4 regions of the Exiguobacterium sp. MH3 genome follow, and region 2 is predicted to be linked to each of the others. Evidence: predicted binding sites of a transcription regulator. Region 2 holds the regulator's gene; each other region holds the start of a gene.
The links. Region 2 encodes Rex, which represses fermentation and respiration genes when NADH is low (regulators of the CRP and FNR family bind a similar motif). Its sites were predicted from a motif close to TTGTGAAATATTTCACAA; they were not measured.
Positions count from the first base shown of each region.

Region 1: the regulator Rex is predicted to act here: its motif matches at 5,366-5,383, upstream of adhE (bifunctional acetaldehyde-CoA/alcohol dehydrogenase).
Region 3: the regulator Rex is predicted to act here: its motif matches at 4,373-4,390, upstream of U719_RS11085 (cytochrome ubiquinol oxidase subunit I).
Region 4: the regulator Rex is predicted to act here: its motif matches at 2,539-2,556, upstream of U719_RS04460 (L-lactate dehydrogenase).

Region 1 is NC_022794.1:1,231,878-1,240,159, reverse strand. Features, by position in the region: gene U719_RS06250 (bifunctional 2',3'-cyclic-nucleotide 2'-phosphodiesterase/3'-nucleotidase) at 1-632, opposite strand, end outside; gene U719_RS06245 (hypothetical protein) at 1,095-2,495, opposite strand; gene adhE (bifunctional acetaldehyde-CoA/alcohol dehydrogenase) at 2,686-5,280, opposite strand; gene U719_RS06230 (carbonic anhydrase) at 5,617-6,168, shown strand; gene U719_RS06225 (Na+/H+ antiporter family protein) at 6,483-7,802, shown strand; gene U719_RS06220 (DedA family protein) at 7,926-8,282, shown strand, end outside.
Region 2 is NC_022794.1:2,864,710-2,872,991, reverse strand. Features, by position in the region: gene U719_RS14855 (flavin reductase family protein) at 1-206, shown strand, start outside; gene U719_RS14850 (hypothetical protein) at 326-766, opposite strand; gene U719_RS14845 (ABC-F family ATP-binding cassette domain-containing protein) at 748-2,649, opposite strand; gene U719_RS14840 (redox-sensing transcriptional repressor Rex) at 2,817-3,476, shown strand; gene U719_RS14835 (twin-arginine translocase TatA/TatE family subunit) at 3,476-3,676, shown strand; gene tatC (twin-arginine translocase subunit TatC) at 3,684-4,463, shown strand; tRNA gene U719_RS14825 (tRNA-Ala) at 4,567-4,642, shown strand; gene U719_RS14820 (S8 family serine peptidase) at 4,864-8,282, shown strand, end outside.
Region 3 is NC_022794.1:2,077,868-2,086,149, reverse strand. Features, by position in the region: gene nadE (ammonia-dependent NAD(+) synthetase) at 1-390, shown strand, start outside; gene U719_RS11105 (FAD-dependent oxidoreductase) at 506-1,777, shown strand; gene U719_RS11100 (disulfide bond formation protein B) at 1,827-2,222, opposite strand; gene U719_RS11095 (LysR family transcriptional regulator) at 2,288-3,178, shown strand; gene U719_RS11090 (N-acetyldiaminopimelate deacetylase) at 3,162-4,274, shown strand; gene U719_RS11085 (cytochrome ubiquinol oxidase subunit I) at 4,509-5,906, shown strand; gene U719_RS11080 (cytochrome d ubiquinol oxidase subunit II) at 5,919-6,941, shown strand; gene U719_RS11075 (TrkA family potassium uptake protein) at 7,046-7,714, shown strand; gene U719_RS11070 (Cof-type HAD-IIB family hydrolase) at 7,753-8,282, opposite strand, start outside.
Region 4 is NC_022794.1:888,742-897,023, reverse strand. Features, by position in the region: gene U719_RS04470 (M42 family metallopeptidase) at 1-568, opposite strand, end outside; gene U719_RS04465 (GNAT family N-acetyltransferase) at 729-1,238, opposite strand; gene U719_RS04460 (L-lactate dehydrogenase) at 1,496-2,452, opposite strand; gene U719_RS04455 (DUF92 domain-containing protein) at 2,618-3,397, opposite strand; gene U719_RS04450 (5-formyltetrahydrofolate cyclo-ligase) at 3,391-3,936, opposite strand; gene rpmG (50S ribosomal protein L33) at 3,994-4,143, opposite strand; gene U719_RS04440 (1,4-alpha-glucan branching protein domain-containing protein) at 4,248-6,431, opposite strand; gene U719_RS04435 (DUF4912 domain-containing protein) at 6,464-7,186, opposite strand; gene phoU (phosphate signaling complex protein PhoU) at 7,294-7,956, opposite strand; gene pstB (phosphate ABC transporter ATP-binding protein PstB) at 7,975-8,282, opposite strand, start outside.

The DNA.
Region 1 (8,282 bases), 1.5 Mb from region 2:
CATGCCATGATTTGTGGCGTGACGACTCCGAACACACCCACCTTGACTGTTTTCATGTCACCGTTCTGGTCCTTGACTTGACGTTCGATGATTTGATAGTCTTTTCCATCTTTGTTGTAGTCCGCGACGATTGGCTTTTTCGTGACTGCATCCAATACGTTCGAGTTGACGAACTTGATTGAACCGCTCGAAGCACTCATCGCTGACTTAAGGAAATCAAGACCGAAGTTGAATTCATGGTTTCCGAGCGTGACCGCATCATAACCGAGGTATTCCATCAATTCGTACATCGGATGTTTGCCTTTGTTTCCTTTGTCGTACTGGTTCTTGACGTAATCACCGAATGGCGTTCCTTGAAGTGTATCTCCGTTATCGAACAAGAAGCTATTCGTAACGCCCACTTCAGCTTGTTGCTTTTTGATGACTGTAGCCGCTTTGACGAGACCAATCGTTTCGTCCTGCGCATCCTTGAAGTAATCGTAGTTCATTGAGTTCGTATGTAAATCCGTTGTTTCTAAGAAGCGTAACTTGACGACACTGTTGTCGGCAGCAAGTGTCTTGACTTGAACGACTGGTACGAGCATCGGTGCGATCAATGTCGACGCGATGACGAGTTTCGTTGCTTTTTTCATATGGATTTTCCCCCCAGGATGTTTTGACTGCTTCATTAATTTAGCATGGTTCGATTATAGCTAATAGTCCTTTCAAATAGGTCGGACATCCGTCTTATTTAACCTACTTAACTAATTCCAAATACTGGCTTAACATTGTTGATTTTCCCTTTACAAACCAAGTTTACATGGTAAAAAAAGGAGATGATGCAAATGAGATAAACCACGTAAAAAAACGATACATTTCAGGTCATGAACCTGAAAACGTATCGTTTATGCTTGATGTAGAACGTAACTGTTCCTTCTCGACTCCTACAGGAAAAAAAGCATGGTTTTCGCTTAAGTCAGGGCCTGGTAAGACCCGGTCGTAGTTTAGGATACGCGACTTACCTCTCGTCTGTGGAAAGCGAGGATGACAGTAACGTTCGTCGTCCCCATTCAGGGTATCTCTCCTAGTGGAGGAGCTTCATCACTCCACGTCCCTTACACCGTTTTCTCTGGTTTCCGTCGGACGACATAACCAAGAATTCCACCAAGCAACGCAAGTCCTGCGGCGTATAGTACCGTCCAGCCTGCCGTCTGTTGAGCGAACTCGAATAAGACGTCACTGCGCCATTTCATCGCGAACTGAACGTATGAAGCTTGACTGACGATGAAGCTGATGACACCAATAGCGATCGCAAAGACGAACGGATCGATAATCGACTTGAAGCTTCGGATACTACAGACGAAGTAGATCGCGAACGTTACGAGCAACAGCACCCAGTAAGCACTCTCACTGGAGACATTCGGTGGCGTCGCTCCTGCCGATTCCGCATCAATCGCTTGGATCGTCTGCCGCGCGACGCCGTAATCAACAGGGTCGAGCTTCAATTGTGTTGCTGACAAATCCGGACGTTCTCCACCGAGTAACGTCAACAATTGTTCTGTCACCCGGTCCGTGTCGATTCCATCGACGACTTTTTGGATCGAGTCATTGAGCTGATCCGTTGAGGTCTCCCCGTTCAACATTGAGACCGGGATTTCCGCATTCGCTCCAAGGACGTCTGCTTGATACAAGACCTGACCGCCGTGGATCCAGTCGTACATCCCGCCACTTCCGGCGTTCAGACTCGCGACGGTGAGTGCCGTCCGTAGTGAGGAATCGCCGTCATATTCCGCTTCGTCCTGTACCGTAAAGACGAGTTGAAGTGTACTTGCGAGCATTAAAATCAGCAAGCTGGCACGACCGGCAGCTGTCAAACCGGATAACTTTTGCGGGAAGAACGCCATCCAACCAAGCAAACTGACGACGAGAAGCGGTAAGATGCCACTCATCGCATAGCCGTCTTGTAACGAGAGGAATGGCACGTCGTTTCCGCGTCCGGCAAGGACGAACCAGATGATCCCGACGGTTAAGAAGAAACTAACCGATCGAATCGTCCACCCAAGACGACTTGCCTTAATCCGTAATACTAAAAATAACAGGACGATTAAACCGATGCCAAAGACAGAATAAAGTAACGTGCCGTAAGAGACATCGAACGTAAGTGGTGCGAGGACCTGTTTTAAGTCGATCCCAAACAACGATAAGACATCACCAGCAGAACTCGCGTCGAGTACCTGATTGATGATCCCTTCCCGGACCGCACTCGGCATCGTGATCGACAGCCCACCGACGAACAGTAGCATCAATGATACCGTGATGTCTGCATCTTTCCAGGAGACATCCGCCTGTTGCATCTGCGTCACGAGATCCTGATAGTCTGAGGATGAAGTGATTTGTGAAGTCAAAAATGCCATCACGCCATAGATGACACCGAAAAAGATGAGACCGATAAGGACGCCAAACAGGACATCCCAGACGGAAAACCGTCGTTGTTTCCTTTCTTGCCTTGACTCCATCCCATTTCCTCCTTTTTATGTCTGATGTTTGAATATTCCTGCTACAGCGAAACCAAAAACATCAAATTCATTCAACAGCCATTATATCCCACCTTTTCTCTGACTGTCTCCACTGATTTCCAAAATAAAAACCGGCTTCTCACAGTGAGAAGCCGGTTGAACGATCAGGTGCCATGGTATTTTTTCTCTATTAGATGCCTTCGTATGCTTGTTCCATGATCGTCCGTAACTCAGCGACAAGCGGCATCTTCGGATTCGCCGTCGTACATTGATCCTCGAAGGCATCGACTGCCATCTTATCGAGTTTTGCCTCGAAGTCTGCTTTTTGAATGCCTTGCGCCTTGAATGACATTTTGATGTTGAGACGTTGTCCAAGATCAGCAACGGCTTGGATGAGGGATTCGACCCCTTCTTCCGTCGTTGCTGCCGGAAGACCGAGGTAGCGTGCGATGTCGGCATACCGCTCATCCGCAACGAATGATTCGTATTTCGGGAATGCTGCTAGTTTCGTTGGACGTGACGCGTTATAGCGAATGACGTGTGGCATCAGGATCGCGTTCGTCCGTCCGTGTGGCGTGTGGAATTCGCCACCGATTTTGTGTGCGATCGAGTGGTTGATGCCGAGGAAGGCGTTCGCGAATGCCATCCCTGCCATCGTTGACGCATTATGCACTTTTTCGCGTGCTTCGGCGTCTGATCCGTTAGCATATGCTCGTGGCAAGTAGTCGAAGATCATCTTGATTGCTTTGAGTGCCAGTCCATCCGTGTAGTCGTTCGCAAGCACCGAGACGTATGCTTCTGTCGCATGCGTCAAGACATCCATTCCGGTATCAGCAGTGATTGAAGCTGGGACGGTCATGACGAATTCTGGATCAACGATTGCGACGTCTGGCGTCAATGCATAGTCAGCAATCGGGTATTTGACGTTTTTCTCTTTATCCGTGATGACGGTGAACGGTGTCACTTCTGAACCCGTACCAGAAGTCGTCGGAATCGCGACGAACTTCGCTTGACGACCAAGTGTCGGGAATTGATACGCCCGTTTGCGGATATCAAGGAATTTTTGACGTAAGTTCGAGAACGTTTCGTTCGGTTGTTCGTAGAAGAGCCACATTCCTTTTGCAGCATCCATCGCTGAACCACCACCGAGAGCGATGATCAAGTCAGGTTTGAAGTCACGCATCGCTTGGGCACCCGTCTGAACAGTCGTCACCGATGGATCTGGTTCAACCTGGTCAAAGATTCGGTAACTGACGGACTGTGGCAAGTTTTGAATTACTTTATCGGCATACCCGAACTGTACCATCGTTGGATCCGTCACGATCATAACTCGTGAGACGTCTGTCATCGACCGCAAGTACTGAACAGAGTTCTTTTCGAAGTAGATTTTTTCAGGGACCTTGAACCATTGCATGTTCACGCGTCGTCTCGCCACCTTTTTGACGTTGAGTAAGTGTTTCGCTGTCACGTTTTCAGAAACAGAGTTTTTCCCGTATGATCCGCAACCGAGTGTCAGAGATGGTGTCAACTCGTTGTACAGATCACCAATTCCGCCATGAGCAGATGGGCTGTTGACGAGGATCCGGCAGGCTTTCATGCGGAGTCCGAACGCTGTCATCAAGTCATCGTTCGTCGTATGAATGACAGCTGTATGACCGAGACCACCGATTTCAAGCATTTGTTCAGCAATCGTGAACGCTTCTTCGGTCGAAGCCACGCGATACGCACCGAGGACGGGACTGAGTTTTTCATGAGACAATGGTTCTGCCGCTCCGACGTGCTCGAGTTCTGCGACGAGCATGACCGTCGTTTCCGGAACATCGATGCCGGCTTTTTCTGCGATCCATGTCGCAGGTTTCCCGACGATGTCCGCGTTGACGGCACACGTATCGGTTTTGATGACGAGTGATTCAAGGCGTTGTTTTTCTTCCGGTGTACAGAAGTAACAACCGAGTGCTTCCATTTCCGCACGAACCGTCGCATAAATCTCTTGGTCGACGATGACGGCTTGCTCAGACGCACAAATCATCCCGTTATCAAACGTTTTTGAGAGAACCAGATCGCTGACTGCCCGTTTGACTTTCGCAGACTGTTCGATGTAACACGGAACATTCCCTGGTCCAACACCGAGTGCCGGTTTACCTGTTGAATACGCTGATTTGACCATTCCTGCTCCACCTGTCGCAAGGACCATGGCGATTTTTTCATGGTTCATCAAGACTTTCGTTGCTTCAAGTGATGGTTCTTCCACCCATTGAATACAGTCTTTCGGTGCCCCAGCTTTGATGGCTGCGTCACGGAGTGTTTTCGCTGCTTCGACGGAACACCGTTGTGCCGATGGGTGGAACGCGAAGACGATCGGGTTGCGTGTCTTGATTGCAATCAATGCTTTGAACATCGTCGTTGATGTCGGGTTCGTGACCGGTGTGACACCACAGACGACACCAACCGGTTCAGCGATATAGGTGATGCCGTTTTGGACATCCTCTTCTAAAATCCCGACTGTTTTTTCATGACGTAGACTGTTGTAGATGTATTCTGTCGCAAACATATTTTTAATCATCTTATCTTCAAAGACACCGCGTCCCGTCTCTTCTGCTGCGAGACGAGCGAGTTCGACGTGTCGTTCGAGTCCAGCAAGTGCCATATCCCGGACGATCGTGTCGATTTTTTCTTGATCGAATGTCAGTAATTCTTGTAATGCACGTTGCCCTTTTTCAACGATTTGTCCAACTGCTTGTTCGACCGGCGTTGCCGTCGATTTTGTTTTTTCTTTCACAGCCATGAGTGGTTTCCTCCCTGTCGTGGAACGAATCTGAGTTTGATTTGCCAACCATTATGTCAGGAATGCCAAGCTGTTTTTCAATAGTTTGTGCTTTCCTTCACAAATCAATCATAACCCCTTTTTCCTGTTTTGTGCATGACCATCCTGTGAATTCCCTCACACCTTTGATAGCGTTTACAACTGTTGTAAAATCCTCTTTTTTATCGTTTTGCTTCATGTACATGGATGTGTGCGATTTGTCACACCTCGCATTTTCGTGACTTGATAGCCGTTTCATCATCTTGTATTCTGATATGGGGTACATATTAAGAGCTACCACTAAAGGAGGACACTTGAATGTCAGTTGTACAGGAAATGCTAGCCTTCAACGAGCGATTCGTCGCCGAAAAACAGTATGAGCAGTTCGTCTCGGATAAGTTCCCAGACAAAAAGGTCGTCATCCTGACGTGTATGGATGCCCGCTTGACGGAACTCCTCCCACACGCACTTGGTCTTAAGAACGGGGATGCGAAGATCATCAAAAATGCCGGTGCTATCCTATCGCACCCATTTGGTTCCGTCATGCGCTCGATTCTCGTCGCGTTGTATGCTCTTGGTGCTGAAGAAGTCGTCGTCATCGGTCACCACGACTGCGGCATGAGCACGATTGATCCAAAACACATGATCAGTGAAATGAAGGATCGGGGCATCGACCAACAGATTCTTCACACGCTCGAAGTATCTGGTGTTGATTTGAATCAATGGTTGCGTGGTTTCACGTCAGTTCAAGAAAGCGTCGCTCACTCGGTCAGCCTCGTGAAGAACCACCCATTACTACCACCTGGGACGAACGTCCACGGACTCGTCATCGATCCAGGAACTGGTAAACTTGACGTCGTCGATTGCTGATCACTCTCTATAGAAGAAACGCAAATAGATTCGGATATTCTACTCCGTCTTAATTTAAAAATAACGTGCCATATTTTCTCGTAACGGAGAAGGATGGCACGTTTTTCGTATGAGTCATTTTCAGTGATCAAAACGCTTCTCACTTCATGCTTCGGGGTATAACAGAATGTAACTTCTTGTGGAGAGCTAAAAAGCGTATCATTCATCTTTCGATTACGAGGTCAGACTTTTACTCTTGACAGCATTCCAACATGGCTGTAAGATACTTTAGTATAGTACAGTGATAACAAAAGAAAGTGTGGTTTTACTGAATGATAAACGCCGTATTGTTTGCCGTCTTTTTACTATTTATTTTAGCGATCTTCCGCGTCCACATCGTGCTCGCGATGGTCATCAGTTCGTTTGCTGGTGGTCTCGTCGGTGGTCTTGACCTGACTGCGACGACAAAAGCATTCTCCGGTGGTCTTGGTGACGGAGCAGAAATTGCCCTTAGCTACGCGATGCTCGGTGCATTTGCCGTCGCCCTCTCGAAAACAGGTTTACCGGATGCACTTGCGCACTCTTTGATTGCGCGTTCGCGTGGTAACGCAAGTGCCGCATCCGTCAAAAAATTAAAAGGATTCATCTTGTTCGCGATTCTCTTGCTTGCGATCAGTTCACAAAACGTGTTGCCGATCCACATCGCATTCATTCCAATCATCATTCCGCCGTTGCTTGGTCTCTTTTCTCAGCTTAAGATCGATCGACGCCGGATAGCAATCATCATGACGTTCGGTCTTGTGACACCGTACATGTTCTTACCGGTTGGATTCGGAGACATTTACCTCAATCAGATTTTGCTGAAGAACCTGAAGGCAAATGGTCTCGATACTGCTGGAGCTTCCGTCATCGAAGCGATGGCGATTCCAGCACTCGGAATGGTCGTTGGTCTCTTGATCGGTTTGTACACCTACCGGAAAGAGCGGACGTATGAGATTCGCGACATCGCTCCAGACGATTATGAAATTCCGGTCATCACGAAAACAAAGCTTGTCTTAAGTGGTGTTGTCGTCATCGCGACCTTGATCGTACAACTACAGACCGGATCAATGATTCTCGCTGCGACGACGGGGTTGATCCTCTTCTTGTTGCTTCGTCTTGTTCGCTTCAGTGAAGCAGATGACGTCATTACACGCGGTATGCGCATGATGTCATTCATCGGTTTCGTCATGATTTCAGCGAACGGATTCTCAAACGTCTTGCGTAAGACGGGCGATATCGAGCCTCTCGTCGAGAACTCGAAAGCGTTGATGGGCGATTCGCAACTCGTTGCCGCCTTCGTCATGCTCTTGATTGGTCTTCTCGTCACGATGGGTATCGGCTCCAGTTTCTCGACGGTTCCGATCATCGCTGCCATCTTCGTTCCACTTTGTATCCAGTACGGATTCAGCTTAGAAGCGACGATTGCCATCATCGGTACATCCGGTGCTCTCGGTGACGCGGGTAGCCCGGCGTCTGACTCGACACTCGGACCAACGAGTGGTTTGAATGCTGATGGTCAGCACGATCACATGCGAGAAACGGTCATTCCGACGTTCCTGCACTACAATATTCCATTACTCATCTTCGGTACGATCGCTGCGGTCGTATTATAAAAACAAGACGGATTCGCTGTCATCGCGGATCCGTCTTTTAAATTGTCTCCGTTTTTTTCCTTTTCATTTCGTCCTCGGTTCTCTAAAATAAAGGAATGAACTGATACAAAGGAGTTGTCTAACGTGTTATCTCAAGTCGTCAACCAGATTTTGCTTTCGCTTGCCGATCTCGGATATTTCGGCATCGCCCTCGGGTTGATGATTGAAATCATACCGAGTGAAATCGTCCTCTCTTACGGAGGATTCATGATTTCCCAAGGAACGATCGGCTGGCCGCTCGCTATCGTCGCTGCCGTCATCGGTGGATTATTCTCGCAATTATTCTTATATTGGTTCGCTCGCTACGGCGGTCGTCCCCTTATCCTGAAATACGGGAAGTATGTTTTGATTTCAGAACATCATCTCGATCTAGCCGAGCGTTGGTTCTTAAAGTACGGACAAGGCGTCATCTTTGGAGCCCGTTTCATCCCGGTCGTCCGT
Region 2 (8,282 bases):
TTCGCTTCGAGATGCGCTTGACGCAACACGTCGAGCTAGAAGGTGCCGATCTTCTAATCGGGGAAGTACTGCGCTATCACGTTGCAGATGAACTCGTCGAGTCGTTCCGAATTGACGCGGCAGGCTTGAAGGCTGTCGCTCGTTTAGCAGGAAATGATTATGCGACGATCGGGAAGACGTTTACGATTGCCCGACCGACGAAATGATCGAAGTGTGAATGCCTGACTCATCGTATGATTCGTTTTGATTCAAACAAAAAGGAGTGGAGAGACCGGTCTAACTACCGGAATCTCCACTCCTTTTTTCATGTCGTTCATCTGATTCATCAAGGCTGCGGATCGATTTCGTTTGAAGAGGCTTCAAGACCATGACGTTTACTGTACTGATAGCCATCGAGCAAATAAAAGACGATTGCGAGTGCCCATATTCCGACGCAGCTGATCAAGAAAGCGCTGATTGGAGAGACACTACCGTAATACGATAAGATCAACGGATCATTGAGTTCGACGAATAGCTGTATCGTCAGGAGCGTACAGCATAATCCCGAGAGTAAACTGATGAAGAGCCCACTCCATGTCTGGATGACGAGACCGATCATGCAGGAAATCAAGAGGAACAAAGGAAGTGCAGCATTGAAGGCATCTGGACGAATAAAGACGGATACATAATCGGCATATAACGGTACGAAATAGAGAACACCGGATAGTAATCCTAAGATGAGATTGATGAAAAAGCTCTTCGTCCGCATCAGTGTTGGTTCTCCCATCGTTCCATTAATTCGAGCAAATCGACATCAATCTGATCACGTTCTGCCGAAAGTGCCGTTGCTTTCGGAATGTCATTGAAGACTTCCGGTTCGCAAAGCAACTGTTCGATCTCCGCTGAACGCTGTTCGAGCCGCTCAATGTCTTGTTCGAGTTGTTCGATTTGCTGACGGCGCTTGCGCTCTTCCTTCTGCGCTTCTTTATCGATCGTCTTCGATGCCGTGACTTTTGCTGCTTTTGCTTCCTCGGCTTCAAGACGAGCGATTTCTTCTTGCTCTGCTTTCTTTTCTGTATAGTACGAATAATCGCCAAGGTACTCTGTCACACCGGTTTCACTCATCTCGATGACACGGGTCGCGATCCGGTCGATGAAGTAACGGTCGTGAGAGACGAATAGTAGTGTTCCTTCATAGTCGACGAGCGCATTTTCGAGGACCATCTTCGAATCTAGATCTAAATGGTTCGTTGGCTCATCGAGGACGAGGACGTTTGTCTTCCGGAGTTTCAGTTTCGCAAGCGCGAGACGTCCGCGTTCGCCACCAGATAACTCATGGACGATTTTGAAGACATCGTCACCGCTGAACAGGAATTGCCCGAGGACAGACCGGACTTCTTGTTCACGCATCAAAGGCCATTCGTTCCAAATCTCATCGATGACGCGGTTCCGGTCATTGAGTTCTGCCTGCTCTTGATCGTAATATCCGATCGAGACGCCAGTTCCGAAACGGAAATCACCGAAGAGGGGGCGTAAGCGACCGACGAGGACTTTTAAGAGCGTCGACTTTCCGATGCCGTTCGGTCCGACGAGTGCCAGTGATTCACCGCGTTGCAAGCGGAACGTGATGTCTTTTGAGACAGCTTCTTCGTAACCGATCGCCAGTTGATTGACTTGAAGAACGTCGTTCCCACTCTGTTTTTCAATCGGGAAGGACAGGACCGTGCTACGCTCATCGCCATCTGGTCGGTCGAGTCGGTCGACCTTCTCGAGTCGCTTCCGGACACTTTGGGCACGTTTTGTCGTCGTCGCCCGAGCGATGTTGCGTTGAATGAAGTCCTGCATCTTCGCGATCTCTTCTTGTTGCTGTTCGAACTGTTTCATTTCTTGATCGTACAATGCCGCTTTTTGTTCCAAGTACTTCGTGTAGTTACCGGTGAACTTACGGCAGACATTGCGTGACAGCTCATAGACGACATTGACGACTTGGTCAAGGAAGTACCGGTCGTGCGAGACGATCAGAACGGCACCACGATAACCGCCGAGGTAACTTTCGAGCCAAGCGAGCGTATCGATATCGAGGTGGTTGGTTGGCTCATCGAGAATGAGGAGCTCTGGTGCTTGCAGGAGCATCTTCGCTAAGGCGAGACGTGTCCGTTGACCACCGGATAACGTTTGGATCCGGCGCGAATAATCGTCCGGATAAAAGCGCATGCCGTGCAGGACGGAGCGGATATTCGCTTCGAACTGATAACCACCCGCTTCTGAAAAGTCGTGTTGCGCTTGATCGTACGTCTTTAGGAGACGATCGTACGCGACCGGATCGTTCAAGATATGCTCCATGCCCATTTCGATTTCCATCCGGCGTAGTGTTCGTTCTTGTTCTTGGAGATGTTCAAAGACGGTCAGCATCTCGTTCCAGATCGTCTCGTTCGATTCGAGACCACTGTCTTGCGCGAGATAACCGATTTTGACATCCTTGCCTTTCATGATGTCGCCCGAGTCATGACTGAGTTCGCCAGCGATGATTTTGAGCAAGGTCGATTTACCGGCACCGTTTCGTCCGACGAGCGCAATCCGGTCACGCTCTTGTACTTCCAATTTGATATTTTCTAAAATCGGCTCAACGCCGAATGATTTCGAGAGTTGGTTGACTTGTAAGAGTATCATTTCCATCCATCCTTCCACCCTTTAGTCTATCACGAACAAAAGCGCGAGGTCCTGCGGAATATATTATTTGTGACTCTATGTGAAGTGGTTTACAATCAAGGAGAGTAGAAAGCTTTTTGCAAAGATTTGGGTGCCACGATGGATGTGGCCGAAGGGGGAACTGCAGGATGAATGGACCAGACACAAAAATTCCACAAGCGACAGCAAAACGGTTGCCGCTATATTATCGCTTCATCCAAAGTTTATACAATTCAGGCAAGCTCCGCGTCTCTTCTGCTGAGTTAAGCGAGGCGGTGAAGGTTGATTCAGCAACGATTCGTCGCGATTTTTCCTACTTTGGGGCATTAGGGAAGAAGGGGTATGGATATAACGTTCAACATCTCTTAACGTTTTTCCGCAAAACCTTGAATCAAGATGAGGTGACGAATGTTGCCTTAATCGGGGTCGGTCATCTCGGAACAGCGTTTGCAAATTATAACTTTTTAAAGAATAATAGTACTCGGATAGTCGTTGCGTTTGATGCGGACGAAGAGAAGGTCGGAACAACGACGCATGACGTTCCAATCTATCATGTTTCGGACATGAAAGAACAAATCGAAGCGAATCAGGTCGATGTTGCCATCTTGACGGTTCCATCCCAGTTCGCGCAGTCAGTAGCGGATGAGTTAGTCGAGTATGGTGTGACTGGCATCCTGAACTTTACGCCCGCGCGGTTGAACGTGCCAGCGAGCGTCCGGGTCCATCACATCGATTTATCGATCGAGTTGCAGTCGTTAGTTTATTTCATGAAGCATTATTCGCAATCAGCTGAAGGAGTGAAATCATAATGGAAAACCTTATCCCGTCAACTATAGCATTCATCGGACCAGGTAGCTTAGCACTAATCGGTGTCGTCGCATTAATCATTTTCGGACCGAAGAAGTTACCTGAACTTGGTCGTGCTGCGGGTCAGACATTGAAAGAGTTCAAGAGCGCAACGAACGGTATCATGGACGACGATAAAAAGGATGAACCGAAAGAGAAGTGATTGAATCATGGCGATTGATCAAGAACAAAGCGTGACGTCGCATCTGGACGAACTGCGTAAACGGATCGTCTGGTCGCTTATCATCGTCGTCGTCCTGTTCGCTGTTGCATTTCCGCTCGTCCGACCGCTCGTTCGCTTCTTGCAAGCGGACTTAAAAGAGCTCGGTATCGGTTTGAATGCCTTCAACGTCGCAGATCCTTTAATGTTATATTTGAATCTTGCGTTCATCATCGCAATCGTGTTGGCATCACCGTTCTGGATGTATCAACTGTGGGCATTCGTCCGCCCTGGTCTGTATGACAAGGAGCAAAAAGCGACATTGACGTATATTCCGGTCATCTTCTTTCTGTTTTTGGCTGGTGTAGCCTTCTCGTACTTTTGGTTGTTACCTTTCTTATTAAAAGTTTCGACTGAACTAGGGAAGGAACTCGGAATCGAACAAGTCATCGGAGTCGAGAACTACTTCAGTTTCTTAATCCGATTAACGATTCCGTTCGGTCTTCTTTTCCAATTGCCGGTCGTGACGATGTTTCTGACACGTCTTGGTCTCGTGACGCCAATTTTCATGCGAAAGAATCGGAAATATGCGTACTTTGCGCTGTTCGTCGTTGCGGCATTGATCGCACCGCCGGACGTGACGTCACACTTGATGATCTCGGTCCCATTGTTCGTTCTCTATGAGATCAGCATCTTGATTTCTGCGCGGACGTACAAAAAGGTCTTGATCCTCGAGCAACAGGCAGAGCTTGAACGACAGGCGGATTTGATGCGTGAATTGAATAAATGAATCGTGAATTCCTTCCGACGATTTTGGAAGGAATTCTTTTTATGAAAGCGTTATTTTTATATTGATAAAGCAGTTAGCGATGCGTATACTAAAGTTAATTCATGGGGGCTTAGCTCAGCTGGGAGAGCGTTTGGCTGGCAGCCAAAAGGTCGTCGGTTCGATCCCGATAGTCTCCACCATATTCGTACACTTCAAACTCTTGAGGATTCAAGAGTTTTTTTATTGTTTTCAAAATATGGAAATGTAATATAAAGTGTCAATAAAAACAAATAATTATATAAAACAGACAGAACCGAATTGTTTATTTCCATCTATTTCATTAAACTAAATATACAGAATTTTCGTTTAACTGTTTTGTTGGTAACATCATTATGGTTTTTTAGAAAAGGGGAAAAGAAGCATGAAGAAGGAAATCGCACTCTTGGCAGCTGTCTTAATGACATCTTCCAACTTGGTTAGTGCTCAAGGAGCACTGTCCTCGCAAGATAAGGCAAGCGGTCAAAAGCCGCACGCCCTCTCACTTAAGAAAACAGGACAGGAGAAGGTGTATAAGCAGTCTGACAAGGTCCGTGTCGTCATCGAGATGGAGCAGAAGCCGGCGATTCAAATCGCGCAGGCACAAAACAAGCGGTATAGCACATTGAGCAATGCCGAAAAAGAGTCGATTAAGGATCGCCTCGTCAGCGTCCAAAAATCAGTCAAGTCAGCGATCGCTAAAAAATCGATTCCCGTTACATATAAGGAAAGCTTCACGACCGTCATCAACGGATTCAGTGGTGAAGTCAAGTTCGGCGACATCGAAGACATCAAACAACTCGCCGGAGTCAAGAGCGTACATATCGCCCATGAATACGCGCGACCGAAAGCCGATAAAGGCGCAAAACCAGACATGTTGTATAGCAAAGATATGGTTAATGCAAAAGAAACATGGCAGGATTATGGCTTCAAAGGGGAAGGGACAATCGTAGCGGTCATCGATACGGGGATTGATCCATCGCATAAAGATATGGTGTTGAGCCCGGAGACGAAGATCGATTTGACTTCTTCGAAGGTTGAGAGTGCTAAAGAAACAAAAGGACTAAAAGGGAAGTATTTTACGGAAAAAGTCCCATACGGCTATAACTACGCTGATCACGATAGCGAAATCCGTGATTTAGGTGCAGGTGCATCGATGCACGGAATGCACGTAGCGGGTACGGTCGGTGCTAATGGAGACGAAGCGAACGGTGGTATCAAAGGGGTCGCACCGGAAACACAACTCCTCGCGATGAAAGTATTCGGAAATGATCCAGGCATGCCATCGACATTCAGTGATATCTACATCAAAGCGATTGATGATGCGATTGCACTCGGAGCGGATGTCATCAACATGAGTCTCGGTTCGACGGCATCATTCGTCAACGCAGATGATCCGGAACAACGGGCAATCGTCAACGCAATGAACAACGGGATCTTATGTGCGATCTCTGCTGGAAACTCGGCATTCACAGGACATGGTGCAGGCAATCCGTATACAGCGAATCCTGACATCGGTGTTGTAGGATCTCCAGGGTTGATCAGCCAAGCGCTACAAGTCGCATCGCTAGAGAATACGAAATTAACGCTTGAAGGTATGGCACTGACGATTGACGGACAAGATGCTGGGTATTTGGCGTACCAAAAACAGGACTCGCCGAATCCGATTAAGATATTCAACAAGGAGAAGCAAGACGTCATTTATGTCGGCGATGGTCAAGCATCGAACTATCAAGGAAAAGATGTCAAAGGAAAAGTTGTCTTTGTTGTGCGTAACGGCAGTTTCAATTACGGTATGATTCAAGCAGAAGCTGAGAAACAAGGAGCAGCCGGTGTCATCGTTCGTGGACGAGTCGATCATGGGGATTATGTCAGCATGGCACTTAACAATCCGACGATTCCGATGGTGACGCTCAGCATCGCGGATGGGAATGATCTTGAAGAAAAAGCGAAAGCAGGAAAAGCAATTGCTGTCACGTTCGATGGAAAAGCGGTCTCAGCAGATAACCCAGTAGCGGGCGAGATGTCTGATTTCACGTCATGGGGTGTCACACCAAATCTTGATTTCAAACCTGAAATCACGGCACCGGGTGGAAAAATCTACTCGACGCTCAATGATAACGAATATGGCGTCATGAGTGGAACATCGATGGCAGCACCACACGTCGCCGGAGGAACGGCACTTGTCATGCAACGAATCGCGAAGGATTTCAAAGTCGATGGTGCGACACGCGTTAAACTCGCGAAGAATATCCTCATGAACACGTCACGTCCACAGCTTGATAAAGGGCAGTATAATGCTGAAGCGAAAACTGGTAGCTTCTATTCACCACGTCGTGAAGGTGCTGGTTTAATGGATCTACGTGCTGCGATGAAAACACCAGTCGTCGTTACGGAAACGAAATCGGGTGAAGGAAAGGCTGCACTCAAAGAGGTCGGCGAAAAATTCACATTCACGCTCGATTTGAAAAACTATAGTAGCGAAAAAGTGACATATCAATTAGCCGGAACGGTACAATCGGATCTCGGTGCAGAAGGAACGAACTTCCTGGAAGCCAACAATATTTATAAGAAAAACTCAGTGGATGCGGTCGATCCGAATAAAGGAACGTTCCCAATCTCATTCGCAGTCGGTTCGAAAAAAGCAAGTTCTGTCTCCATCAATCCGAAGAGCTCAACGAAAGTAAGTGTATCGGTCGATTTGAAAGATACGGTCGATTGGGCAAACGGTCTTCCACTTGAGCAAGTCTTTGAAAATGGCTACTTCGTTGAAGGTTTCGTTCGTTTAATCGATACGAAGAGTAAAAATCCGGAATTGACAGTGCCGTACGTCGGATTCAAAGGAAAGTGGGATCAGGCACCGATCGTCGATGCACCGCGTTATGACGAAGAGAAGACATTCTACGGATTAACTGGATTAGCGACAGAAGTAAAAGATGATTTCGAGTTCCTCGGCACGAACACGGCGGGAAAAGTCGTTGAAAACAAGGTTGCGTTCTCACCGAACAACGATGGTAGCGTTGACGAGGCGTTCCCAGTCCTCTCGTTCCTTCGTAATGCACGAAAAGTCGAGTATTCGATTCTTGACCGGAATAAAGCAACACTCCGTAAATTAGATCTACAAACAGACGTTGTGAAGAACTATTATGATAGCGGTTCTGAAGATGGGTTCACACCCGTCACAAGTGCGGCTTGGGATGGAACAGTCAATGGAAAACCAGTCAAAGACGGTCTTTACTATTACCAAGTGAAATCAGTCATCGATTATCCGAATGCGAAGTGGCAGTCGAATCTCTTCCCCGTCTATATTGATACGAAAAAACCAGCAGCAACTGTTCAATGGGATACTGCAAAAGAAACACTTTCTTGGACAGCAGGCGATCAGGGAACAGGTGTAGCGTCGTATGACATTCTCGTCGATGGAACAAGTGTCCTCAAACAGCCGCTTGCACCGACAGAAAAAGCATATGAACTCAAAGGTCTCTCGAAGTCAGCGAAGATTGATTTTGTCGTCAAGGATTATGCAGGAAATACCGTGACGAAATCGGTGAACACGACAGGCATCGACAAGGCGGTACCGACCGTCCAAATCGACACACCGGTCGCACTCGGTCTGTCGACATCTAAAGTAGTTACTATCGCGGGTCATGTATCCGATGAGTCAGGGATCAAATCATTCAAAATTAACGGAAAAGCCGTCCAGCTTCGTTTTGATGCAGCAAAACAGCAGTATGTGTTCAGCCATGATGTGACCTATACGAAAGATGGCGTCAAATCGTTTAAAGTCGAAGCTTATGATGGAAA
Region 3 (8,282 bases), 790 kb from region 2:
TATGATTTAGCTGCTCATTATGGCTGTTTAGTCGTTGGAACAGATCATGCAGCTGAATTCGTGACGGGATTCTACACGAAACACGGTGATGGTGCATGTGATTTGACGCCATTGACAGGACTGAATAAACGGCAAGGGAAACAACTGTTACGTTACTTGAACGCACCAGAAGTCTTGATTGAAAAAGTTCCGACAGCAGACCTTGAGGAAAATCGTCCGGCACTACCAGACGAAGTGGCACTTGGTATGACATATGAAGAAATCGATGACTACTTGGAAGGAAAGACGATTTCAGAAGCAAGTCAAGAAAAGTTAGAGACGCAGTATAAACGTGTTGGACACAAGCATCATATGCCGGTCTCACCACTCGATGAATGGTGGAAAGCATAATCCAAAATAAGGAGGCGTGATTTCAAGATTGAAATCGCGCCTTTTTTCATGTTCTTCGATTCTTCTTCAATCGTTATGGGAAAAGAAAAGAAATGACGATTGAGGAGGCGGGAGTATGACGATTGGTATCATAGGTGGAGGGTTATCCGGCTTGACGGCAGCGGCATTATTCGCAAAACAAGGAACGCCGGTCACGCTCTGGGATGCGGGATTACTTGGAGGACGTGCCACCTCTCAAACCGTAAAAGGATTTACGTTTAATTACGGTGCTCATGCGATTTATGGACGCGATCAATCGATTCTTCGCAAATTAACGAAACAGCTCGGTATCGAAGTGACGTGGCTGGATTTCTCAGCAAGTCGTGCGAAATATGAGTTTTCAGGTCATTTGACGGCAATTCCTGCGAATGCCTGGGGATTATTGAAAACAGAAGTCATCGAAGGAACGAACAAAGTACGTTTCACATGGGAAATCATTAAAACGATTTTACGAGTCGAACGAGGGGATCCGCAACAATCAATCGGGCAATGGTTAAAAACAGAACGAGTCGATGAACAAGTGGCACAGTTGATGCTTGATTTGGCATCAACGAACTTTTTTACGGCAGAACCCGAAAAAATTCCGTCAGACGTCTATTTCGAGTATTATCAAAAACTTTTTCGGACGCGCAAGCCTGTCTCATACATCGAAGGTGGATGGCAAGGGTTAGTTCAGGAGTTGGAACGGATCATCCTAGAAAACCGTGGAGAGATCCTGAAAAAAACAAAAATAACAGCAGTCGAATCGACTAAGACCGGATTTTTAGTACGTGATCGAAAGAAACAAGAATGGAACGTCGAACGGATCATCTTTGCCGTACCACCGCGTGAAATCTTGAAAATGGCGACTCCCACTGCCATTCAGCGATTTGTTACACCGTACGCGAGCCATGAACCGGTAGAAGTATTCGTGTATGATCTTGGACTTCATCCGTATATCCAAACACCGTATTCATACATCTACGACCGTTCGCATCGAGCGTTCATCACGGATTTATCGCATTATGATGCAAGTCTTGCACCGAAGGATGGTCAAGTCCTTCAAGCAATCGCCTACCTTGAACACGATCGACTCGAGGATCCTGATTATATTGGACATGTCCGAACAGGAATCGAACAGATGCTTGACGTTCATTTTGCAGATTGGCGACAACGTATCGTCGCAGAACGAACGATCAAACGAGCAGTCGTACAAGAAATCAAATGGAAAATGGGGCAAGCGCCGCTTGCGACTCATATTCCGGATCATGCAGGTGTCGCTTTCGTCGGGGACTGGTGTGAAGGTACGGGACAGCTCTCAGAGCTTGCGTTCTCAAGCGCCGTCAGCGTCTTCAATCGATGGGCGTGATATCAAACGACAAAAAAGAGAAGTCGAATCGACTTCTCTTTTTTGTATCTTATGCTTCATTGTTCGAACGTGCTGGATAGAACGCTAGAATCAAGAGTAATGTAAAGGCAATGAGACTCATCATCGGAATCGTCAAGAAACCAAAATAGTTGACCCACTTGATGAGACAGCCGCTTGTACATAACGCTTCGCCATCGGGTAAGCGCTCAAGAATGACGTGGTACAAGGCGACACCAAAGCCGGCAAGCACATACAGGCGGACGAAGAGTGGATCAATCGTTTTCGACCGGAATAGCGAGATGAGCAAATAAAAGGCAGTCGTATACATGAATAGTCGTTGCCACCAACAGAGAGGGCAGGGGATGAATCCACGAATTTCACTGAAATAGAGACTGCCAAGCGTTGCAATCGTTGAGATGATGAACATAAAATGATAGCGTGTCATATGTATCGTCCTTTCTAACGTGTTAAACTAATGCCATCTTATATCATGAGGAGTCGAATCTCACATTGCAAGTGTCGGAAATGGAAATGTTGATCACCTTATCGGAAGAATTGAATATGAGGCGCGCTGCCGAACGATTATTCGTCTCGCAACCTGCGCTTAGTCAACGTCTCGTTGCGATTGAAAGACGCTGGGGAACAAAATTATTCATTCGTTCATCGCGTGGGTTAAGCATCACACCACAAGGAGAAAAAGTAATCGGTCTCGCAAAAGAGATGAATCGAAAGGAACTTGAGTTAAAAAGTGAATTGACAGCAGAAGAGGGTGCCGTTTATGGAACGCTTCGGATTGCCGTCGCTTCCATCATGGGGCAATATTGGCTCCCTCGTGTCTTGAAACGATTCGTTGAGCGTTATCCGCATGTCCGTGTTCAGCTTGTCACGGGATGGTCCAGTGAGATGATGCGTCATATGTTAGAGGAACATTTTCATATCGGGATCATTCGTGGAAACCCGGACTGGAAAGGTGTTAAAGAACGTCTTTTCTCGGATCCGCTCTATTTAGTCGATAGTGAGTTGACGTCAATCGAACAGTTACGCGTGACGGATCGACCATTCATCCAGTTCAAGAGTGATTCAACGTACTATCAAGAAATTTTAGAATGGTGGCAAGATCGGTTCGCAAGTCCGCCATCGCGGACGCTGGTCGTCGATCAAATCGAGACATGTAAGCAGATGGCTCTACATGGAATTGGATTTGCGATTTTACCCGAATCGACGATCCAACAATCAAATGAAGTCATGCAGCTTCCGTTAAAAACATCATCTGGAAAGGTATTAAAGCGAGATACATGGATTTTGTCTACGGAATCGATGCTTGAACTAAAACAAGTTCAAGCATTTTGGGATATCGTAAAAGAAGAAGGAGGAAGTCAGTCAGATGGAATACGCCATTGAAATGCGGCGCGCGCTTCATAAAATACCAGAACCAGGGTTCAAGGAATTTAAGACGCAAGCTTTTATATTGGAACAAATTCGTGCTTATCCACCAGATCGTGTCACGTATGACACGTTTGAAACGGGTGTTTTCGTTCGAGTGAAAGGATTGACTGGAAATCGGACGATTGGATACCGGGCAGACATTGATGGGTTACCAATCGAAGAAGCGACAGGTCTTCCATTTTGCTCGGAACATCCAGGCTTCATGCATGCCTGTGGCCACGATATGCACACGTCGATTGCGTTGGGATTGATGAAACGAATCATTGAATTGCCGGTCATGGATGATGTCGTCTTTTTATTCCAACCAGCGGAAGAAGGTCCGGGCGGGGCAGAACCGATGATTAAAAGTCCGTTGTTTGAAAAATATCGTCCAAGTGAGATGTATGGTCTTCACGTCGCACCGGAGTATCCAGTCGGTACGATTGCAAGCCGTCCCGGCGTCTTGTTCGCGAGTGCTCGAGAAGTCCATATCACGATCTATGGTCAAAGTGGTCACGCGGCATTTCCTCATTTGACGATTGATACGGTCGTTGCGCAAGCAGCCTTGATCATGCAATTGCAAACAATCGTCAGCCGATCCATCAATCCGATGAACTGTAGCGTCATCACGATCGGAAAGGTCGATGCCGGGATTCGAGAAAACGTCATCGCCGGTAGAGCTGTTCTTGACGGTACGATGCGCGCACTCAACGGGGAAGACATGGAAAAACTGGAACGACGCGTTCGTGACATCATCCGGGGAATAGAAGCTTCCTTTGGCGTCAAGATTGATCTACAATTCGGAAATCGTTATTACGAGGTCGTCAATGACCGACACATCGTTGATAAATTTTCATCATTCGTTAAGATGAATGCGAACTATATTGAATGTGATGCAGCAATGACAGGAGAAGACTTTGGATTCATGTTGAAGGAAATTCCAGGGATGATGTTTTGGCTTGGAGTCGACAATCCGACATCTGGACTTCATCAACCAACCTTGAATCCAGATGAATCCGCTATTCCATTTGTGATTGATTTACTCGATCATTATTTCCGAGAATATGTTTAAAAAGTTTTATGAAATAATAAAGGACATTAAGCTTTCCCTTTCGAAATCAAGAATGGGAAAGCTTTTTATATATGTAAGAATAGGAGTTTTCGAACATTTTGTGAAAAAAATCACGTGCACATGTGAACAATTTGTTACATCAAACATTATAAACAGACATAAAGGGTTATGTTCTCTATGATACGGTTATAGACCATATAGAGAAGTATGTTTTAGGAAGAGGGGGCTATATACATGTTCAATGATCCCGTATTGCTCAGTCGATTGTTGACAGGGCTCACATTAGCGTTTCATATTATATTCGCGACGATTGGCGTCGGGGTACCACTCATGGTACTCGCAGCTGAATTCATCGGTCTGAAACGCAAAGATCCGGATTATATTTTATTAGCAAGACGGTGGACGCGTGGATACGTCGTTACCGTCGCAGTCGGTGTCGTGACAGGGACGGCCATCGGATTGCAATTATCACTACTTTGGCCGTCACTCATGCAAGTGGCTGGTCAAACGATCGCACTACCGCTATTTATGGAAACATTCGCATTCTTCTTTGAAGCGATTTTCCTCGGTATTTATCTGTATACATGGGATCGGTTCAAAAACCCATGGTTACACTGGTTGATCGGGATTCCGGTCGTCATTGGTGCGACAGCATCAGCATTCTTCATTACGACGGTCAACTCCTTCATGAACTCACCAGAAGGATTTAAGATCGTCAACGGAACGCTAACGCAAATTGAACCATTAAAAGCAATGTTCAATACAGCAACACCTACAAAAGCAACACACGTCATCGTATCGGCTTATTTAACAGTCGCATTCATCTTGGCGGCAATCGCGGCGTTCCACTTACTCCGCAAAAAAACACTCTCGGCAGCGGAAACAGCGTATCACAAAAAAGCACTTCGCTTAACGGTCATGGCTGGATTGATTTTTGCCTTCTCGACGGCACTTGTCGGTGACTTCTCAGGGAAATACTTGGCGAAATACCAGCCAGAGAAACTCGCAGCTGCTGAATGGCATTTTGAAACGACAAGTGAAGCCGAGTTGATCTTCGGTGGGATACTTGATCAGCAAGAAGACGGCAGTTATGAAATCAAGGGTGCCGTCAAAATCCCATATGCACTCTCAATTCTTGCGGGTGGAGCTCCAGATACAGAAGTCATTGGTCTAAATGAGTTCGCAAAAGAAGATCAAGCACCGCTGATCGTTCACTATTTCTTCGATATCATGGTTTCGATTGGTATGTATTTGGCTGCCATCTCTGCCTTGTTCATCTTGGCATTCCGTTTGAAAAAATTAAATCCTTATAACAAATGGATTTTAAGAGGTGTCTTCATCGGTGGACCTCTGGCGATGATTTCAATTGAAGCAGGTTGGATGTATGCTGAAATTGGTCGTCAACCTTGGACACTGTACGGCATCATGCGGACAGCAGATGCGGCGACGACATCAACTGCTGTTGGTCCGATGTTGATTCTATTCAGTGCCTTGTACTTGATGCTCGGTACGATTTGTACAGTCGTATTATTACGGATGTTCAAGAAAAACCCGGTTGGAAAAGAACTTCAAGAACTTGCTGAAAACCACCACGCACGTGGGGAAGCTATGTTCGTGGATGATAACAAGTAAGGAGGGAACGATTTGGACGTTCAAACACTAGGAATTACGGTCCTTTGGACTTTCCTGTACGGATATCTCATCGTTGCCTCAATTGACTTCGGTGCTGGATTTTACGCCTTTTATTCAAAATATACGAAGCGGGATCATTTAACGAATCGATTGATTCTTCGTTATCTCTCACCAGTGTGGGAGGTAACGAATGTCTTCTTCGTATTCTTCTTCGTCGGACTAGTCGGGTTCTTCCCGGATACCGCTTATTATTTCGGTACGGCACTGCTCGTGCCAGCCTCAATCGTTCTCGTATTAATTGCGATTCGTGGTAGCTTCTATGCATTTGCCAATTATGGATCAAACGACAGCATGTTCTATACGTTCTTATACGGAGCAACTGGTCTATTGATTCCGGCGGCGATGTCAACGACTTTGACGATCAGTCAAGGTGGATTCATTCGTAAAACGAATGAAACAGTCGAGTTTTTAGGAACAAAATTATTTACGAACTTTTACTCTTGGTCGGTCGTAGCACTCGCTATCGTATCCGTCCTCTATATCAGTGCGATGTTCCTCTTGTTCTACGCAGATAAAGCGAAGGATGAAGGGGCTACGCCATTGATTCGTAAGTGGGCGCTCTTCTGGAGTGGTCCGACGATTCTAGTCTGTGCACTCGTCTTCTTTGGATTGAAAAATCAAGCGGCATGGCACTATGAGAACATCTTAAACGGGAACTGGTGGTGGTTCGCTGCTAGTTTCATCTTCTTCCTCGTTGCGGTGACACTCGTCTACATGAAGAAGAATTACGGAATTGCTTTCGTCGCGGTCATGCTACAGTATGGAGTGGCATGGTTCGGTTACGGTTATACGCACTTACCATATATCTTGTATCCATATATCGATATCAACAAAGCGGTCGTTAACGAAACAATGGCTTCCGCACTCGTCGTTGTCTTCATCTTCGGACTCTTACTCTTGATTCCGGCGTTGTACTTGATTTTACGACTCTTCTTGTTCGATAACGATTATGTACGTGGGAAATCCTCAAAATAATGGATGAATACACGCCTCTGCGAATCGCAGGGGCGTTTATAGTATTTTTAAATTGAATCGGGTACACTACTAAGGAAGAGCGATTGTGAAGGAGAGTTGTGAAAATGAATGGAGAGTTTGCAGTAATTGGACTAGGGCGCTTTGGTGGCTCGATTGTCCGTGAATTATCGAAAAATGGCTATGATGTCTTAGCGATTGACTCCGACGAGGAGCGCGTCAATGAATTCATGGGAATTGCGACGCATTCCGTCATCGCGGATACGACGGATGAGAACGTCTTAAAGAGTCTAGGAATCCGAAACTTCGATCATGTCATCGTTGCGATCGGGGAAAATATTCAAGCATCCATCTTGACGACATTGATCTTAAAAGAGCTTGGGGTACAATCGATCACCGTTAAAGCGACGAACGATTACCACGAAAAAGTATTACGAAAAATCGGAGCAGATTTCATCGTTCACCCCGAACGGGATATGGGAGTCCGGATTGCAAATGGTTTAATGAGTTCCAATATTCTTGACTATCTCGATTTATCTCAAGAATTTTCGATCGTTGAAATTAAAGTCAGTGATCGGATGGCAAAACAAACATTGATTGACCTGGATCTACGGAGCAAATACGGAGCGAACGTTGTCGCCATTAAACGTGGAGAAAACGTTCTGATTTCTCTACAAGCTGACGAAATGATTGAAAAAGGGGACTATCTCGTCGTCATTGGTGAAAATGAGGACCTCGACCGTCTAGAGCGTGCGATTCATAAAGTGAAGAACTAAAAAAAGCTGAGGCGCGCCTCAGCTTTACATTTACTTAATTAAATGAGTTGGAATTCTTTTAATCCGTGTGCGATACCGTCCTCAAGGATGGGTTTCGTGACATAGTCAGCGGCAGCTTTCGTTTCTGGAAGTCCGTTGCCCATTGCAATACCCGTTCCGACGTAGCGAAGCATCTCTAGATCGTTTAAAGCATCACCAAATGCAAAGGTATCTTCGCGGCGAATATTCGTCAATTTCAGGAATTGTTTGATCCCTTCTGCTTTCGAAGAACCGACATTGATGACATCCATTGCATGTGGGTGCCAACGAATGAAATCAAATGCGTCATAGCGTTTAACATAATCGCTCTCTTCTTCAGCCGTACAGTAGACGAGCGTTTGGAAAACATCATGCGATAAGAATGCTTCTTCATCGTGAATCGGCAACGGCATATCAAGCTCCCCGAGTGAATCGACGACATGAACATCATTTGATTTCGTCGTGAAGCCTTTTGTTTCGCCAAGATAAACGAGTGTATGCCCGTTTTCTTTCGCTTGTTGCGTTAAATGCGTTAAATCCGTCTTCGGTT
Region 4 (8,282 bases), 1.2 Mb from region 2:
GCAACAAAGCAACGGATGCTTTATCGTCGAGATGGCGCGACTTCACGAATCCCGTTTCCGTGTAGAGGAATCGCGGATCAAATGTTACGATGTCTCCTACTTCAATCCCCGCAACGCGCGTCTCTTCCGCTGTCGTTGAACGGATATCGAGCCGTACTTCGATATTATCAGCGGAGCGTTCCGTCTTATTCGTCTCGCGCGACGTATGAACACTCGAATGGTGGAACACGATTGTACCTGAAATCGTTTGACCGTCCATCTTGTGAATGAGACAGTTCTCACCTTCAATTGCTGTCCAAGCATATCCCCCCAGTTGTGATAAACGAAGTCGTCCTGTTGGTAAAATCTCTTTCACCATCGCTCCTAGTGTGTCGACGTGTGCCGTCAGTAACCGCGTACGCGTTGAAGCACCAGGTAGTGTCGCTAAAATCGCTCCTTTCTCAAGTTTTCGATACGTGATTCCTTCTGATACCAATCGCTTTTCTACATATGTAATCGCTTCTTTTGTCGAACCTGTTGGACTCGGAATCGAGACAAGCTCTTCAATCGTACGTATGACTTCTTTCATTTTCATTCGCTCCCTTTCAATCGGACTACGATGTGACATCCGCTTTGTTCTCATGATAACAAATATTCATTCTTTGCCGATACTGATATCCTACGGATACCATGCAAAAAAGCTGTAGCACTTTTTTGCTACAGCTTCTAATCTACATCCTCTGAAAAACTTAGACGTACTTCTTCATCCAAATATCATCACGATATGTGCCGTCTTCTAATTTTACGGAATCTGGGTCTTCGGCATATACTTCAAAACCGAGCGACTCATAAAGATTTTGTGCGGCTTCGTTTCCTGATAAAACGGCAAGAATGACTTGCTCGACGTCCGGTAATTTTTTCGCTTCCTCGATTAAGGCTTCCATTAAAGCGCGACCAGTACCCCCGCGATATTCAGGTGATACGTATACTCCAGAAATCATCGCTTTATGCGATTCACGTGACAATTCATATGGTTTGACCTGACCAAACCCAAACAACGTATCACCGTCGAACATACCAAGCCAAACCTCATCGGAGTCGGGTTCTCCCTCAAGTCCTTCTTGTACTTCGCGGAGCGGGGTTTGCTGTTCATCATCAAACGAATGACCGAATGCATCTGGATGATTTTTTAATCCCTCAAGGCGTAGATTCCAGTATTGTTCTGCATCCTCTTTAGTTAGTTTTCGAAAAGTATACATGACTGTCGGTTCTCTCCTTTTTGGGTATCATGACGTACAAAAAATGACGTAAAAATGCTTCTATCTCTTACTTAACCCTTTTCTAGTAAAATAAAACCTAGATTTTTCTCTTTTTACTACTGGACGAATAGATGTGATTTTTTATGTATTCGTTCTTTACATCAAAAAAACTCAAGTGTGGACAATATGAAGCAAGTCCGACACTTGAGTTTTTTTACTACTTTATTTCGGTAATACCTTCAGCATGATGCGTACGCTTATCCTTGCAAGACGGGTTCAAGCGTCTGACGCAATACATCAGCAGAATGATGGAATTTCTTCAACTCTTCTTCCGTCAATGAGACTTCAATGATTTCACGCACACCTTGACGATTAATGATGGCGGGAACTCCAATGTGGATACCGGAAATGCCATACTGCCCATCGACATGCGCACCGACCGTTAATAGACAGTTCTCATTTCCGAGGATCGCACGAACGATCCGAACAAGCCCAAGCCCGATCGCATAGTAGGTTGCCCCTTTGCGCTCGATGATATGATAAGCAGCATCTCGGACGTTGATGTAAATTTGATCAAGATCTGCTTGAGAATAACGATCGTCTTCAGCAAGTAGTTCATCAATCGTTTTTCCATAAATACGGCTGTTACTCCAGGCAGCGAATTCCGTATCACCATGTTCTCCAAGAATATAGGCATGGGCATTTCGGGAGTCAATGTGAAAGTATTCTCCAAGCATTTGACGCAGACGTGCTGTATCAAGCACCGTTCCTGATCCAAATACGCGGGATTTCGGAAGACCGGAATATTTCCAGGCAAGATGCGCCATGATATCAACCGGATTAGAAGCCACGACGATGATCCCATCAAAACCAGAATCCATGATTTGACGAATCATTTCTTTCATGATCAACGCATTCTTTGCAACGAGATCGAGTCTTGTCTCACCTGGTTTTTGTGGAGCGCCTGCCGTGATGACGACGACTTCCGCTTCGCGGCAGTCCGCGTAGTCGCCAGCCCATATTCGCATCGGTGAAGAGCTAAATGGTGTTCCATGGTTTAAGTCCATTGCCTCGCCCTCTGCTTTGGCTTTGTTGACATCAATGATGACAAGTTCTTCACAAAGCCCAGCTGTTGACATCTGATAGGCAAAGCTTGAACCGACTGCACCAGCTCCAATGAGGGCTACTCGTGTCACTTTCGCATGTAATTCCATATCGTTATGTCCACCCTTTCATTCATCCTAAGAGTTTGTTAACTATCTCACAAATAAATTGTAACATCTTTCACATTATTTGTATCATGTGAAATTAATCACATTTGTCCGTTTTGTGTCATTGATATCCTAACATAAGGAATTACATACTCATATACTTTCCAGTTACCAGAATCGAACGATGATAAACCCGATTCCACTTGCCAAACCACTCGTTAAGACATTGACAGCATCATTCCCTAAAAATCGAATACCTGAAACATAAGCTGTCGGTTGCCCATGGTGCTTTCGCTTTTCTGTGTATTCCCCACAAACTGTACATCGGTAAACGCGTTGCCCTACTGCTCCAAATAGTGTATCCAGCAGGCTCCCGAGTACACCGATGCTTGTTACGAGTAAGACGTCTCTTAAAGAAAGAGAAAATATCCAATGCGCTGCTATCGCGATGAACGCAGCTCCTGCGATCGTACCGACCGTTCCAATCAGCGACATCGCTCCACTTGTTCCTGCTGGTACCCGTCGTAACGTTTTGAGCGACCATGGATCACGTCTTGAGAGCGGTCCGATTTCGGATGCCCACGTATCAGCATTCGATGCTGCGATGACGAATAGAAACAACAAGAGATACGCAAAATCCATCGTCATGGCATACGCTAAGGCAGCAATGAACGCTAGCCCTCCATTCGCAAGGACCTGCCATCCGTCACGCGCGCCGTCTTTCTCAACGATGGAGTCGACCGATTGTTTTCTGGACCGTCCGACCTTCGATAACAAGCTCGAGCTACCAAAGAAAAGTAAGAGTACTACTAATCCTTGCCAACCGAATCCGAATGAGACACCACTACCGACGAGCAAGGTCATGATCGCACCACTTGTCGTCAATAAACGAAAAGATCGTCCGGTCCAAGCAAGCAATAGACAAAACAAAATGGTCGCGCTTAGCATCGGATGACCTCTAAGTCAGTGACGATCAGATCAACTGGGATATCAAAGGCTTCCACTTCAAAATCTGAAAGAAGTTGTTCAGAAAAGGCAATCGATACTTTACATCCTGCATAGGTCACGAGTGCACGATCGTAATAACCTCCCCCCCATCCTAACCGATAGCCGTCCCGTCGATAGGCACGACCCGGAACAAGGCAAAGCTCTGCTTGAGCAAGTGAAGCGCGACGTGCTGAAGCGGTCGGTTCAGAAATCCCCATCTGATTTGCTTGCAGTTGATCTTCTGGTCCATGTTCATAAAAGATCATCTCGTCTCCGACTACTTTTGGTATCAAGACCGTCTTGCCCTCTTGCCACGCCTGTTCAATCAGCATTCTTGTATCACATTCATTTCGAAAAGCTAATGTGATCGCGACACAAGTCGCTTGTTGCCATTCAGGTAATAATAATACATGTTCGTGAATCAACCGTTCCTTCTCCGCACGGTTCTCCATCATATCGAGTCGTTCTTTGATCAGACGGCGTACTTCTTGTTTATTCATGAATGTCTTCCTTTCCACAAAAAAAGCCATCACACGAAGTGACGGCTTCCATCTCAATTATTTCACTTCACGGTGAAGTGTGTGCTTACGGAGACGTGGGTTGTATTTCTTCAACTCAAGACGCTCTGGGTTGTTACGCTTGTTCTTTTTAGTGATATAAGTACGGTCACCAGTTTCAGTGCAAGCTAATGTGATTTTAACGCGCATGGGATTCCCTCCTATCTAGCTCTCGATGTATCAAGTGATTTTGCTTTACATAAGGTTAAGCATACTCAAGTATCGTACCAAGAAAGGAAAGGAATTGCAACTGTTCATCCGTTCTTTTTCGGATTCGTCACGTGTTGATATGGTTTTTCAAGGTTCTCTTCAAAACGCAGTGGCTTCTTTTCGACGTGATACTCTTGTTCCACCCCGTGACGTGACTCTTCTCGTTCTAGATAAACAACCGCTGATTGGCGCAACGCATCTCCTTCAAGTCGTTTTAAGGCAACGACCAGACCACCTGAACGATCAGGAGAACGCTCACTTTCGACATCGTAGACGTTACTGACGAGTGGCAACTCTTTGATCTTCGCGATAGCTTGGGCAGCTGATGCGGTCTCCATGTTGAAGTTGTGGATGACTGCGAAATCAACGATCTTACTCAAAGCTTGCGCTTGGCGTAAGAAGGCTAAATTTAGTGCCGCCAGTTGGTTATAGGTCTGAACGAGCGGTAGACCTGTCACTTGCACTCCGTAAACGTGAACACCTTCTTCAAATCGATACGCTTCCGGATGTTCCGTGACGACATAGACGTTCTCACCAGCAGCAGCAAGCCGTCGAGCGAGCTCCGAAGCTGGCCGGTCTGACGCATCATATTGTCGGACAAACAATAAGATGGCGTCTGTATTCCAAGATTTTTCACGTTTCACTGCCACGTAGTAATCATGTGCCGTCAAGAAGACATCCGGTTCAATATCTGAATCTTGAAGGAAAGGATATTCGCGATATCGAGCATCCAACCATTCCACCGTCAGCTCCTCAGCATCCAGGCGACGCTCAGTTTCTTCAAAACGTAGGATGTGCTCCCGGAAACGATTCGCAGCATACTGCGCTGTCGTCTGTCCATCAAGGATGAACGGCCAGTCGCTCGAGACAGCGAGGAGGTATTCTCGAATGAGTTGACGCTTCGCTTTGACAGTCAACGCATCTTGATGACGATTTCGAGCCACGATTCCTGCTAGTCTCTTCTCAAGCTGATGGAGATGACGAATCATCCAGTCATTCCGTTCATTGATCCAGACTTCCGCGTAGCCTTTTCGTCCCCACGTTCCCATCGCGACGTGCGCCGTGTCGATGTCTTGGAAGTGACGTTCGAGGAAGATCGCCGGTGAAATCGACTCAATTCCTTGATCTTCTAAACGTTCCATCGCTTTACCGAGGAAGTCGGGACCTTCAAACCACCAGTGACCGAACAATTCGGCATCAAATGGTGCTGTGACAAGGAACGGTGGGAAGTCTTGTCCTTGATGCGCATCTAAATGTTCACCAAGTGCTTGTGCGAAGTCTGCTGCGTGCTCACTTGTCCGTTGCCATGCCCAATCACGAACGTAATAGTCTTTTTGATCCGTTTCTCCTGTTACACGATGCAATTTCAATCCTGTATCATAACGTAAGCCTTCCGGGTGCATGAACTCAGCGATTTGATCCCACTCTCGATCGTACGCAAGGTCACGATAAAACTCGCGGTAATCCGGATGACCCGGGTATCCGATGACAGAGCTCCAAATCTTCCCGGAAATGATTTGATCACGTGGGAACAGTGCCACACCGTGCGGCGAATAGACAGGTGCTCCGATTCCGTGTTTCGGTGACGGATCCGCGTTTAAGATTGAATGTTCGTCAACGAATGTATAACGAATGCCCTCTTCATACAAAATACGATCAAGTCCTGGCGTATACGCACACTCTGGCATCCAAAGACCAGATGGACGGAATCCGTAATGACGTTCGAAACAGTTCAATCCCGTCTGAATTTCAGAACGTGCCGCTTGTTCAGACAACATGTGCGGACTGAATCCGTGCGTCGCCGTACACGTAATCAAATCGAGATAACCTTGCTCCTTGTAATGACGGAATGCGCGGTTCAAATCTTTTTCCCAGTGAAGGAACGTATTCAATAAATCTTGATAGCGGTCTTGATAGAATAGAAGCGCATCTCGTTCCTTTTGAGCAAGCTCTCGCTCTAGTTCCTGGCGAATCAAACGTAACGTATCCTCGATATGCTCGATATACCGCTCTTGAATCAATGGGTCGGCAAGCATCTCGATGACGGGTGGTGAAATGCTGACCGTCCAGCCGAGCGGACGTGACAAGCGATCGACCTCCCACAATAATGGGATGTAGGTTTCTGAAATCGCTTCATACATCCACCGTTCTTCTAGACGATGCGCCTCTTCATGACGGATATATGGTAAATGTGCATGTAAGACGAGTGAAAAATATCCTTTTCGCATAGCTTCTCTTCCTTTCCCTCTCTCTAATTCCATTATCGGACGCGATCGAAATAGGAGTAAGGACGTAATACTTCGATCCATTCCGGTTGTTCGACCTCTCCGTATTGCCAATGATGCACGACTTCCGCGAACCGTCCGTCCGTAACTGGCTCGTCACGTGGCGTTTCGACTGGTTTTGAACGCAGTACTGGAACAAAGTCCCCGTCGATCGTTTGAATGCCCCATTCAATGATGTATGTAGTATTCGGGGCGACTGGTCGAACGAACCAAGCATTCGTCATTTCTGGTAGCTCGAATTGATACGTCCGATTTGCCTGTCCTTGTTCATATTCAACAAGCGTGACATCAATAATGCGTAATTCTTTACGGAACGAATCAAACGTCGTGTGATAGTGCGTCTCTAGCAACTGTTTCGACAGTTCAGACAATTCCCAGTAGACGTATAACGCTGTCGGTGACTGAACGATGGCGTGGAGGATGTCATCCTCGTAATGTGTCGCCATTCCAAACGCGTCACGTTCTAGCGAAGGTACCACTTGCACAGACGGTACGACGTCTAATACAGGTGCAGTCGACTTTTTTGTCTGCTTGACCGTTTTTGATTCTACTTTCGGCGCTACTAAAGGTTGTTCTGTTAACGATTTACGATATTTAGTCCACGCATATTTGATTTTTCCTTCAGTCGTATCCAATTGAGCTGCGATTTGTTTTGTTGTCAGCCCTTGTTCTTTCAATTTAATGATTTGCTCAAGCATTCCCAATCACCTCTCTGTCATTATTCACTTCTTTCCTATTCTACAAACGTGTTTCGAATCCCTTTACAAAAAAAGTAGGCAGAGGAAATTCCTCCTGCCTACTTGATTCATCCGTTTAAATCATAATGTTTTCCTTTTTCGAGATAGATCAGATGCTCCCCGACGTTCGTCAAGTGATCACCCATCCGCTCGATGTAGCGGCAAATGTTCGTGAATTGCATAACTTCATCGACGACAATCGGCTGAAGTGACATGTGACGCATGTACTGGCGAAGTGCCTTATATGTCGTCTCATCAATGACGTTATCGAGATCAGACAAGGCTTTTGCTTTCTCGACATCTCCGTCACGATAGGCGACGATCGCAGTTTCCGTCATATCCAGTAATGTCTCGAATGCTTCTTTCAACAAAGAGATATCGATGACATACGGGAATGTTTCGACACGAAGAACAGCTTTTGAGATATTCCCCGCATAATCTGCAATCCGTTCGAGATCCGACGAAATTTTCATCGCGGTGATGATTCGTCGTAAATCCGTCGCAACGGGTTGTTGCTTCGCGATTAAGAGAATCGCATCATCGTTGATTTCAAGTTCAAGATCATCGAGTTCATTATCGTTTTCGATGACACTACGCGCGATGTCTTGATCATATTTTTCGAGTGCTTCTGCCGTTGTTGCGATCTGTTGCATCGTCTTGCGAGCCAGTAAAAAGACCTTTTGATCGAGTATTGCAAGATTTTCTCCAAAAATCGTACGGTTCGCTGCCATTCGTCTCGTCTCCCCTTCTTATCCGAATCGTCCTGAAATGTAATCTTCCGTCCGTTTGTCACTCGGATTTCCAAAGATCCGGTCTGTTTGATCGAACTCGACGACTTCACCATTCAAGAAGAACGCTGTTTTGTCCGAAACACGTGCAGCCTGTTGCATGTTGTGTGTCACGATGATGATCGAGTAGTCTGATTTCAATTCTTGGACGAGTTCTTCTACTTTTAATGTAGAAATCGGGTCAAGTGCCGATGTCGGCTCATCCATCAAGATGACATCTGGCTCGATTGCAAGGCAACGCGCGATACAAAGACGTTGTTGCTGACCAC